Regions from separate parts of the Wukongibacter baidiensis genome, predicted to be linked through region 1. Evidence: a T-box and tRNA genes for the amino acid it is inferred to sense, from the RefSeq annotation. Region 1 holds a T-box; the other holds one or more tRNA genes.
The links. The T-box of region 1 lies ahead of ileS (isoleucine--tRNA ligase). A T-box ahead of a tRNA ligase gene usually reads a tRNA of that ligase, here a tRNA-Ile.
Positions count from the first base shown of each region.

Region 2: it has a tRNA-Ile gene. The T-box ahead of ileS (isoleucine--tRNA ligase) is inferred to sense a tRNA for this amino acid. The anticodon was not compared.

Region 1 covers NZ_CP138202.1:1,676,678-1,682,489, reverse strand. The annotation lists gene R9X47_RS07725 (PAS domain S-box protein) at 1-2,364, shown strand, start outside; gene R9X47_RS07720 (3'-5' exoribonuclease YhaM family protein) at 2,619-3,584, shown strand; T-box leader at 3,754-3,988, shown strand; gene ileS (isoleucine--tRNA ligase) at 4,204-5,812, shown strand, end outside.
Region 2 covers NZ_CP138202.1:3,724,242-3,730,053, forward strand. The annotation lists rRNA gene R9X47_RS16810 (23S ribosomal RNA) at 1-1,657, shown strand, start outside; rRNA gene rrf (5S ribosomal RNA) at 1,751-1,867, shown strand; rRNA gene R9X47_RS16820 (16S ribosomal RNA) at 2,186-3,718, shown strand; tRNA gene R9X47_RS16825 (tRNA-Ile) at 3,778-3,854, shown strand; rRNA gene R9X47_RS16830 (23S ribosomal RNA) at 4,045-5,812, shown strand, end outside.

The DNA.
Region 1 (5,812 bases):
TTAAATAACGGTGTTTTCGGTGGGGAAAAAAGTTTTATATGTAAATTGTTCTTTGAAAATTCTAAAGAAAGCTATATCTTCATTAAAAATGAAAGAATTGTTGAGTGTAATAATGCAGCCGTCATAATGTTTGGATATACTTCTAAAACGGATTTAATAGGGTCTATTGTGTTTGAAAAAATTTCTGGTGAGATGGAGAAGAATTCACTTGATTCAAGATATAAAGAGGTAATGGATGATACCGATGAGAAGATTGTTTTTGAGTGGATAATTCAAAGAAAAGATGGACAAAGCATACCAGTAGAAGCAACTATTACAAAGATACCAACGGTTGGAGATGCTATGTCATGTGTAGTTTTAAGGGAGATTAGTGAAAGAAAAAAGATTCAAAAAATAATTTTAGAAAAAGAGAAGCTCTATCGCAATATGTTTGAAACGAACCACTTCGTTATACTTTTAATAGATCCAAATAGTGGTAAGATAATAGATGCCAACAATGCAGCGTGCTTGTTTTATAGATATAGCAAAGAAAGATTGATGAACATGAATATTTCGAAGCTAAATATATTGAATAGCGATGAGAAACTAATAAAGGTAATAAAGACGGCTGTTGAAGGTAAAAAGAATCGTTTTTACTTAAATCAACGATTAGCTAATGATGAAACAAGATTTGTTGAAGTGCATTGTAATCAGGTAAATTTTAATGGTAAAGATCTACTGTATTTTATTGTACATGATTTAACTAAGATGAAGAAGATTTTAAGTGCTTTAGATGAAAGTGAGAAAAAATTTAAAGAATTGTTTAATAAAGCTAATGATGCCATTTGGTTGTGCAACGTAAATAGGGATGGGACTGTTGCTAATTTTAGAGAAGTTAATGACATGGCTTGCAAGATGTATGGGTATGATAGAGAGAAGTTTTTAAATATGACAATAGAGGATCTTAGGACTCCCGAAGATCACGATGATATATTGAAAAAGGTGGGAAAAGTAATTAAAGAAGGGCATAATACCTTTGAATCAGTACATGTCTCAAAACATGGAGACAAGATCCCAGTTGAAGTTAATGCCCATAAGTTTAAACTTTTCGGAGAAGAGGTAATAATTTCTATTGTAAGAGATATTACTAGTAGGAAATGGATAGAAAAATTCTTAAGAGAAAGTGAAGAACGCAATAGAAGATTGGTAGAGCTACTGCCAGATCCCATCATATTGCAAAAGGATGGGAGAATTCTTTATATTAATAATGCTGCTATTAGCTTTTTAGGTGGAGAAAATAGACACCACTTTATCGGGAAAGACATTTTCCAGTTTGTAGACTTCCATCCAAGTGAAAGCAAAACTTTGACAATGGAGAATTTAAAAGAGGAAATGAATAATTTTAGCAGTTTTGATGAGGTTAAGATAATTAGAAAATCCGATAACGCTGTTCTGGACGCAGAAATTGCATCGACAGTTTTTGACTATAGTAATAAAAAAGCAACCCTTATTCTAATGAGAGATTTATGCGATCGAAGAAAGGCTGAAAAATATATTAAACTCTTTAACGATGCAATTGAGTTTGATAAGCTAAAGACACAATTTTTTGCAAATCTCTCTCATGAATTAAGGACCCCTCTTAATGTAATATTAGGAACTATTCAAATTCTAACCATGTATATGAAAGAAAAATCGCTTAAGAATAAAGATGAAAAGCTTGAAAATAGAATAAAGATTTTAAAGCAAAATTGCTATAGATTATTGAGGTTAGTAAACAACCTAATTGATATTACGAAGATTGATGCCGGTTTTTATGAGCTTAGCTTGCAAAACCATAATATAGTAAACGTTGTTGAAGAAATAACTCTGTCAGTGGCAGGGTATGTTGAGCAAAAAAAATTAAAACTCGTTTTTGATACGGATGTTGAGGAAAAAAATGTTGCCTGTGATCCAGACAAAATTGAACGAATAATGCTAAACCTTCTTTCGAATGCTATTAAGTTTACGGAGCCTGATGGAAGCATATTCGTAACTATGACTGATAAGGGTGAGAATATTGTTATATCAGTTAAGGACACGGGGATAGGAATACCGAAAGATGAGCTAAAATATATTTTTGAACACTTCAGACAGGTTGACAAGTCCTTTACAAGAAATCACGAAGGAAGCGGTATAGGGTTATCACTGGTGAAATCCTTGGTTGAACTACATGGTGGAACTATAAATGTAAATAGTGAGTATGGCAAGGGCAGTGAATTTGTTATTGAACTACCAGCAAAGATTTTAGAAGACGATGTAACTATCATAAGAGAGAATAGTGAAAACGAAATGGAGAGTAACTTAATTGAAATAATTAATATTGAGTTTTCTGATATATACGCATAATTTCGAATAAATGTTATAATTAATATGAATTATAATAAACGATTTTAGAGATATGCCCATCTAATTATGGTATACTTATTTCATTGAAAATTTCTATTATAGAGATTCCAGTCAAAACTTTAATTTATACACATCAAAAATCTCCAGAAACATCGGATATTTTGATATGCGTAAATTAAGATTTACTTGGAACTTTCTTTATATGAACACTATAAATAAGAATAGACAGCAAATAAAATGCAGAGGAGATATTTATGTACAAGAAAATTAGTGATTTTAAAGTAGGAGATAACATTGAGGGCTTCTACCTTATAAAGTCTGTAGCTGTGAAGACATCAAGTAATAATAAAACATTTCTTGATCTTAATTTAGCCGACAAGACTGGTGAAATTAATGCTAAGCTATGGGACAGCACAAAGGAAGACGAAAATGAATTTGTTGAAGGAAAACTTATAAAGGCTAGAGGAAATGTTTCAGAATGGCAAAATAGACTTCAGCTTAAAATTATGAGAATAAGGCTTGCTGATGATGAAGACTATATATCCTTAGATGATTATGTACCTACTGCACCGGAAGAATCGGAAACAATGTATGAAAAGATACTAAATTATATTGAGGCTATGAATAACAAGGACGTACATAATATTGTAAGTTATGTTTTTAAAGAAAATAAAGACCGTTTAATGTTTTATCCAGCAGCTAAATCCAATCATCATGCGATACATGGAGGGCTGTTGTATCATACATTAACTATGTTAACGATGGCCGAAAGAGTCTGTGAAATATATACTTTTCTAGACAGAGATTTATTGTTTGGTGGGGTAATACTCCATGATATGGCAAAGCTTGAGGAGATGGACTCCAATGAACTCGGAATAGTTTCATCATATACAAGTGAAGGAGAGCTTTTAGGACATATAATTCAAGGTATAAAGAATATAGAAAAGGTTTCTGATAAGGTTGGTGCAGATAAAGAAATAACGACTTTGCTTCAACATATGGTTCTTTCCCATCATTATGAACCTGAGTTTGGAAGCCCTAAGAGGCCAATGATTCCAGAGGCAGAAATATTACATTATCTAGATGTAATCGATGCGAGGATGTTCGACATGAGAAAGACATTAGAAAATGTTAAGCCAAGAGGTTTTTCTGATAAGGTATGGACGTTAAACAATAGAAAGCTATACAAAGTAGCATATAGACAGCGCAGTGAAGGATAGCTTGAGATGTTAATAAGCTATATATGTATAGAAAAGTGAGGATTTGGCAAAACTATTTAATAAATTTTGAAGAAATCTTAAAAAAAATTTTGACAAATTATGATTTTTTAATGTATTATATATTAGTAGTAAAGTATATAAAATGTAAAAGATTAAAAATTGAATAAGGTTAAGGGCTGTGAACAGGAGAGTAGCTTGGAATGGAGTTTAAGGTATATAATCGAAACCTAAGAGAGATGATCCATGGCTGAAAGATCATTAACTTACATCCTTGTGAAGATCACCTTTGAGCCAGATATCTGAAATGAGTTATAGTAAGATATCTCGTATAAATACGTTAAAAGTAATGAGTGATAGGTTTTACCTATAATTTGGGTGGTACCACGGAAATATCCGTCCCTAAGTCTATTGACTTAGGGATTTTTTATAATATATAGGAAATTATAAACCAATTAAAGTTATGAACAAATATAATTTCCGCTATGTATTTCAAAAAAGTCAACCTTGAGAATTTTTATAAGAGACTTTTTTATACATAAGAATTATAAATCTATTAATAGTACAGATAATCCTGAATTATTCATGAATAGTTCGGGAGAATATAAGGAAGGGTGAAGTGATGAAAAAGTTTGAAGAATTATCAAATTTGTCTACTAGCGAAAATGAAAAAAGAGTATCTGACTTTTGGGATGAAATAGATATTCTTGAGAAATGTGTAGAATCTAGAGAAGGAAGAGAATCCTTTGTATTTTATGAGGGACCTCCGACAGCAAATGGAAGACCAGGTATTCACCATGTTATATCCAGAACCCTAAAGGATTCAGTTTGTAGATACAAAACTATGCAAGGTTATCAGGTGAAGAGAAAAGCAGGATGGGATACCCATGGATTACCTGTCGAAATCGAAGTTGAAAAGCAGTTAAACCTTAAAAACAAGCAGGACATAGAAGAATATGGCCTTGACAAATTTAATGAAAAATGTAGAGAATCTGTTTTTAAGTATGAGGGTCTATGGAGAGAAATGACTAAGCGTATGGCTTATGCCATTGATTTGGAAAATCCTTATATTACCCTTGATAATAATTATATTGAAAGTGTATGGTGGATTTTAGACAAGTTTAATAAAGAAGGATTTATGTATGAAGGACATAAAATTCTTCCTTATTGTAGTAGATGTGGAACAGGCCTTGCTAGCCATGAGGTTGCTCAAGGTTATCAAGAAATCAAGAGCAACACAGTTGTTGCAAAGTTTAGGCTTAAGGATAAGGAAAATGAATACTTCCTTGCTTGGACAACTACTCCGTGGACATTGGCTTCAAACGTTTCTCTCACGGTTAATCCTGAGGTAACATATGTAAAGGTTAAGGCTGAGAATGGAGATGTTTACTATTTAGCAAAGGATTTAGCTAGTAGTGTTGTAGAAGGGGAATATGAAGTATTAGAAGAGTGTAAGGGTAAAGACCTAGAGTATATGGAGTACGAGCAGCTTATGCCATTTGTAAAGGCAGAGAAAAAAGCTTTCTTTGTAACCCTTGCTGATTATGTTACTACTGAGGACGGTACTGGTATAGTTCACTCGGCTCCAGCCTTTGGGGAAGATGACTATAACACTGGTAAGAGATATGACTTACCTGTACTTCAACCTGTAAGTGAAGAAGGAAAGTACACTACTACTCCTTGGGAAGGCATGTTTGTTATGGATGCCGATGTGGAGATTATTAAGTGGCTTTATAACGAAGGTAAACTTTATAAAAAGCAAAAGGTTGCACATAATTATCCACATTGCTGGAGATGTAAGACTCCTCTTTTATACTATGCTAAACCAAGCTGGTATATTGAAATGACTAAACTTAAAGATAAACTTATTGAAAACAACAATGGTATTGAGTGGTATCCAGGCTATGTTGGTCAAAAACGTTTTGGAAACTGGCTTGAAAACCTAAATGATTGGGCTATATCAAGAAGTAGATATTGGGGAACTCCACTAAATATCTGGAGATGTGATGAGTGTAATCATACTGCCAGCATAGGATCGAGAAAAGAATTAGCTGAAAAAGCGATAGAAGATATAGATGAAAGCATAGAACTACACAGACCGTATGTGGATGATATCCATATTAAATGTGAGAAGTGTTCGAGCACTATGACAAGAGTTAAGGAAGTTATTGACTGTTGGTTTGATAGTGGGTCAATGCCTTTTGCACAACATCATTATCCATTTGAAAATA
Region 2 (5,812 bases), 2.0 Mb from region 1:
TGGACTTTATACAAGAGAGAATGTTGGCATAAGTAGCGAGAGGTAGGTGAGAATCCTACCCGCCGAAAACCTAAGGTTTCCTGAGGAAGGCTCGTCCGCTCAGGGTAAGTCGGGACCTAAGCCGAGGACGAAAGTCGTAGGCGATGGACAACAGGTGAAGATTCCTGTACCACCACTTTATCGTTTGAGGAATGGAGGGACGCAGGAGGATAGGCAAAGCCCACGGTTGGTTGAGTGGGTTCAAGCCCGTAGGGAGCAGAGATAGGCAAATCCGTCTTTGCAATCCTGAAAGGTGATGAGGAGCGAAAAATAAGTAGCGAACTTGCTGATTCCACACTGACAAGAAAAGCTTCTACCGAGATAAAAGGTGCCCGTACCGTAAACCGACACAGGTAGGTGAGGAGAGAATCCTAAGGCGAGCGAGATAACTACTGTTAAGGAACTCGGCAAAATGACCCCGTAACTTAGGGAGAAGGGGTGCCACGTTAGGGTGAATAGCCCGAGGTGGCCGCAGAGAATAGGCCCAAGCGACTGTTTAGCAAAAACACAGGTCTCTGCTAAATCGAAAGATGATGTATAGGGGCTGACGCCTGCCCGGTGCTGGAAGGTTAAGGGAAGTGGTTAGCGTATGCGAAGCTGTGAACCGAAGCCCCAGTAAACGGCGGCCGTAACTATAACGGTCCTAAGGTAGCGAAATTCCTTGTCGGGTAAGTTCCGACCCGCACGAAAGGCGTAACGATTTGGGCACTGTCTCAACAGTAGGCTCGGTGAAATTGTAGTACCGGTAAAGATGCCGGTTACCCGCAGCAGGACGGAAAGACCCCGTGGAGCTTTACTGTAGCTTGGCACTGGATTTTGGTATTGCATGTACAGGATAGGTGGGAGACTTAGAAGCATGGACGCCAGTTTGTGCGGAGTCGTTGTTGGGATACCACTCTTGTAATACTGAAGTTCTAACCAGAGACCGTGATCCGGTCTTGGGACACTGTCAGGTGGGCAGTTTGACTGGGGCGGTCGCCTCCCAAAAAGTAACGGAGGCGCCCAAAGGTTCCCTCAGCGCGGTTGGAAATCGCGCGAAGAGTGCAAAGGCAGAAGGGAGCTTGATTGCGAGACATACAGGTCGAGCAAGGACGAAAGTCGGGCTTAGTGATCCGGTGGTTCCGAGTGGAAGGGCCATCGCTCAACGGATAAAAGCTACCCCGGGGATAACAGGCTTATCTCCCCCAAGAGTCCACATCGACGGGGAGGTTTGGCACCTCGATGTCGGCTCGTCTCATCCTGGGGCTGTAGTAGGTCCCAAGGGTTGGGCTGTTCGCCCATTAAAGAGGCACGCGAGCTGGGTTCAGAACGTCGTGAGACAGTTCGGTCCCTATCCGCTGTGGGCGCAGGAAATTTGAGAGGAGCTGTCCTTAGTACGAGAGGACCGGGATGGACGTACCTCTGGTGCATCAGTTGTTCCGCCAGGAGCACCGCTGAGTAGCTATGTACGGAAGGGATAAGCGCTGAAGGCATCTAAGCGCGAAGCCCACCTTAAGATAAGATTTCCCATCCATTTATGGATTAAGACCCCAGAAAGACTATCTGGTTGATAGGCCTAAGGTGTAAGGGCAGTAATGTCTTTAGCTGATAGGTACTAATAGGTCGAGGACTTGACCATACTTTCCATTGTTCAGTTTTGAGAGAATAAAGTAATTTATTATCTCTAACTTAAAATTAAATTAATGACATTTATTCGCTTAAAAGCGAAAAATCCGGTGGCAATAGCGAAGAGGATACACCTGTTCCCATATCGAACACAGAAGTTAAGCTCTTCAGCGCTGATGGTACTTGGCGGGCAGCTGCCTGGGAGAGTAAGTCGTTGCCGGTTTGTGAAAGAGCCAGAAGACAAATTACTTCTGACTCTTTTATTTATCTAATAAAGGTTAAAGTTGCATATATGATTTAAAAAATATGCAATAAATACCAATTGACAAAGTAATAAAAGCATGGTAACATATTGTTTGTCGCTGAAAAACAGCGGCGAAAAAAATGTCGAAAAAAGTGTTGACAAGATGAAAAAGATTTGATATAATAATTCTTGTCGCTAAAACGACAGAAAAAAACTTTGGACATTGAAAACTAAACAGTGTAAGGAATTAAACCTTAGTTTGATATAATTCAAGCTAAAGATAATAAACGCCAGATTTTTTTTAAGAGTTTGATCCTGGCTCAGGATGAACGCTGGCGGCGTGCTTAACACATGCAAGTCGAGCGAGAAGGTTATGACTGATTCTTCGGATGAAGGATTAACTGGAAAGCGGCGGACGGGTGAGTAACGCGTGGGTAACCTGCCTTGTACAGAGGGATAGCCACTGGAAACGGTGATTAATACCTCATAAAACTATAGCGTCGCATGGCGCATTAGTCAAAACTCAGGTGGTACAAGATGGACCCGCGTCTGATTAGCTAGTTGGTGGGGTAAAGGCCTACCAAGGCGACGATCAGTAGCCGACCTGAGAGGGTGATCGGCCACACTGGAACTGAGACACGGTCCAGACTCCTACGGGAGGCAGCAGTGGGGAATATTGCACAATGGGCGAAAGCCTGATGCAGCAACGCCGCGTGAGTGAAGAAGGCTTTCGGGTCGTAAAACTCTGTCCTAAGGGAAGAATAATGACGGTACCTTAGGAGGAAGCCCCGGCTAACTACGTGCCAGCAGCCGCGGTAATACGTAGGGGGCAAGCGTTATCCGGAATCACTGGGCGTAAAGGGTGCGTAGGCGGCCAAATAAGCCAGAGGTGAAAGGCTACGGCTCAACCGTAGTAAGCCTTTGGAACTGTATGGCTTGAGTGCAGGAGAGGAGAGTGGAATTCCTAGTGTAGCGGTGAAATGCGTAGATATTAGGAGGAACACCAGTGGCGAAGGCGACTCTCTGGACTGCAACTGACGCTGAGGCACGAAAGCGTGGGGAGCGAACAGGATTAGATACCCTGGTAGTCCACGCCGTAAACGATGAGTGCTAGGTGTCGGGGGTTCACACCCTCGGTGCCGGAGTTAACGCATTAAGCACTCCGCCTGGGGAGTACGGTCGCAAGACTGAAACTCAAAGGAATTGACGGGGACCCGCACAAGTAGCGGAGCATGTGGTTTAATTCGAAGCAACGCGAAGAACCTTACCAGGACTTGACATCCCTGTGACCGGTACTTAATCGTACCTTTCCCTTCGGGGACAGAGGAGACAGGTGGTGCATGGTTGTCGTCAGCTCGTGTCGTGAGATGTTGGGTTAAGTCCCGCAACGAGCGCAACCCTTGTCTTTAGTTGCCAGCAGGTTAAGCTGGGCACTCTAGAGAGACTGCCGGTGACAAACCGGAGGAAGGTGGGGATGACGTCAAATCATCATGCCCCTTATGTTCTGGGCTACACACGTGCTACAATGGCTGGTACAACGGGAAGCGAATGAGTAATCTGGAGCGAATCCCAAAAAGCCAGTCCCAGTTCGGATTGTGGGCTGCAACTCGCCCACATGAAGTTGGAGTTACTAGTAATCGCGGATCAGAATGTCGCGGTGAATGCGTTCCCGGGTCTTGTACACACCGCCCGTCACACCATGGGAGTTGGGGGCACCCGAAGTCAGCTATCTAACTTTTTAAGAGGAAGCTGCCGAAGGTGAAATCAATGACTGGGGTGAAGTCGTAACAAGGTAGCCGTATCGGAAGGTGCGGCTGGATCACCTCCTTTCTAAGGAGAAAACCTTACACTGTTTAGTTTTGAATGTCTAAGGATGTTCAATAAAATATGGGCTTATAGCTCAGCTGGTTAGAGCGCACGCCTGATAAGCGTGAGGTCGGTGGTTCAAGTCCACTTAAGCCCACCAAGTCAACAAAATTTTATAGCGAACCTTTAGGTTTGAGGGAAATTTTGTGTTTTTTATCGAAAGGTAAAAAGACTACCATCATAATTTTGTTCTTTGAAAACTGAACAATGGAGAGAAACAGAATTGCTATAAAAGCAATTTCACTGAGTTAATTTAACTTTTGTAAAAAGGTTTTATTGACTAATATAATGGTCAAGTTATTAAGGGCATAGGGTGAATGCCTTGGCACCAGGAGCCGACGAAGGACGTGGTAAGCTGCGATAAGTCTCGGGTAGCTGCAAGCAAGCTTTGATCCGGGAATTTCCGAATGGGGAAACCCATCTAAGTAAACCTTAGATACCTTCTGCTGAATACATAGGCAGTTGGAGGCAACCAGGGGAACTGAAACATCTAAGTACCCTGAGGAAGAGAAAGAAAAATCGATTCCCTCAGTAGCGGCGAGCGAAAGGGGAAGAGCCCAAACCTAGAGCTACGGCTTTAGGGGTTGTGGATAGAGCCATAAAGAGGAAGGTATTCTAACCGAAGAGGTCTGGAAAGGCCCACCGCAGAAGGTGAAAGTCCTGTAGGTGAAAGAAGAAGATCCTTGGCACTACTCCAGAGTACCACGAGGCACGTGAAACCTTGTGGGAAGCTGGGAGGACCACCTCCCAAGGCTAAATACTACCTGGTGACCGATAGAGGATAGTACCGTGAGGGAAAGGTGAAAAGAACCCCGGGAGGGGAGTGAAATAGAACCTGAAACCCTATGTCTACAAGCAGTGGAAGTTCTTTATATGAACGACCATGTACTTTTTGTAGAACGGGCCAACGAGTTACGGTATGCAGCAAGGTTAAGGACCTTTGGTCTGGAGCCGCAGCGAAAGCGAGTCTTAACTGGGCGAATTTAGTTGCATGCCGTAGACCCGAAACCGGGTGACCTATCCATGGGCAGGATGAAGCGAAAGTAAAATTTCGTGGAGGTCCGAACCGTTTAGCGTTGAAAAGCTATCGGATGACCTGTGGATAGCGGAGAAATTCCAATCGAACTCGGAGATAGCTGGTTCTCCCCGAAATAGCTTTAGGGCTAGCCTCAGATTTAGAGAAACGGAGGTAGAGCACTGAATGGCCTAGGGGGCTTCACCGCCTACCGAAGCCTATCAAACTCCGAATGCCGTATTCTTTTATCTGGGAGTCAGACTGCGGGTGATAAGATTCGTAGTCGAGAGGGAAACAGCCCAGACCATCAGCTAAGGTCCCTAAATACAGATTAAGTGGGAAAGGATGTGGAGCTGCTTAGACAACTAGGATGTTGGCTTAGAAGCAGCCACTCATTTAAAGAGTGCGTAATAGCTCACTAGTCGAGTGGCTCTGCGCCGAAAATTACCGGGGCTCAAATCTGTTACCGAAGCTATGGCTTGCCGTATGGCAGGGGTAGGGGAGCATTGTATATCGGCTGAAGCTGTACCGTAAGGAGCAGTGGACTTTATACAAGAGAGAATGTTGGCATAAGTAGCGAGAGGTAGGTGAGAATCCTACCCGCCGAAAACCTAAGGTTTCCTGAGGAAGGCTCGTCCGCTCAGGGTAAGTCGGGACCTAAGCCGAGGACGAAAGTCGTAGGCGATGGACAACAGGTGAAGATTCCTGTACCACCACTTTATCGTTTGAGGAATGGAGGGACGCAGGAGGATAGGCAAAGCCCACGGTTGGTTGAGTGGGTTCAAGCCCGTAGGGAGCAGAGATAGGCAAATCCGTCTTTGCAATCCTGAAAGGTGATGAGGAGCGAAAAATAAGTAGCGAACTTGCTGATTCCACACTGACAAGAAAAGCTTCTACCGAGATAAAAGGTGCCCGTACCGTAAACCGACACAGGTAGGTGAGGAGAGAATCCTAAGGCGAGCGAGATAACTACTGTTAAGGAACTCGGCAAAATGACCCCGTAACTTAGGGAGAAGGGGTGCCACGTTAGGGTGAATAGCCCG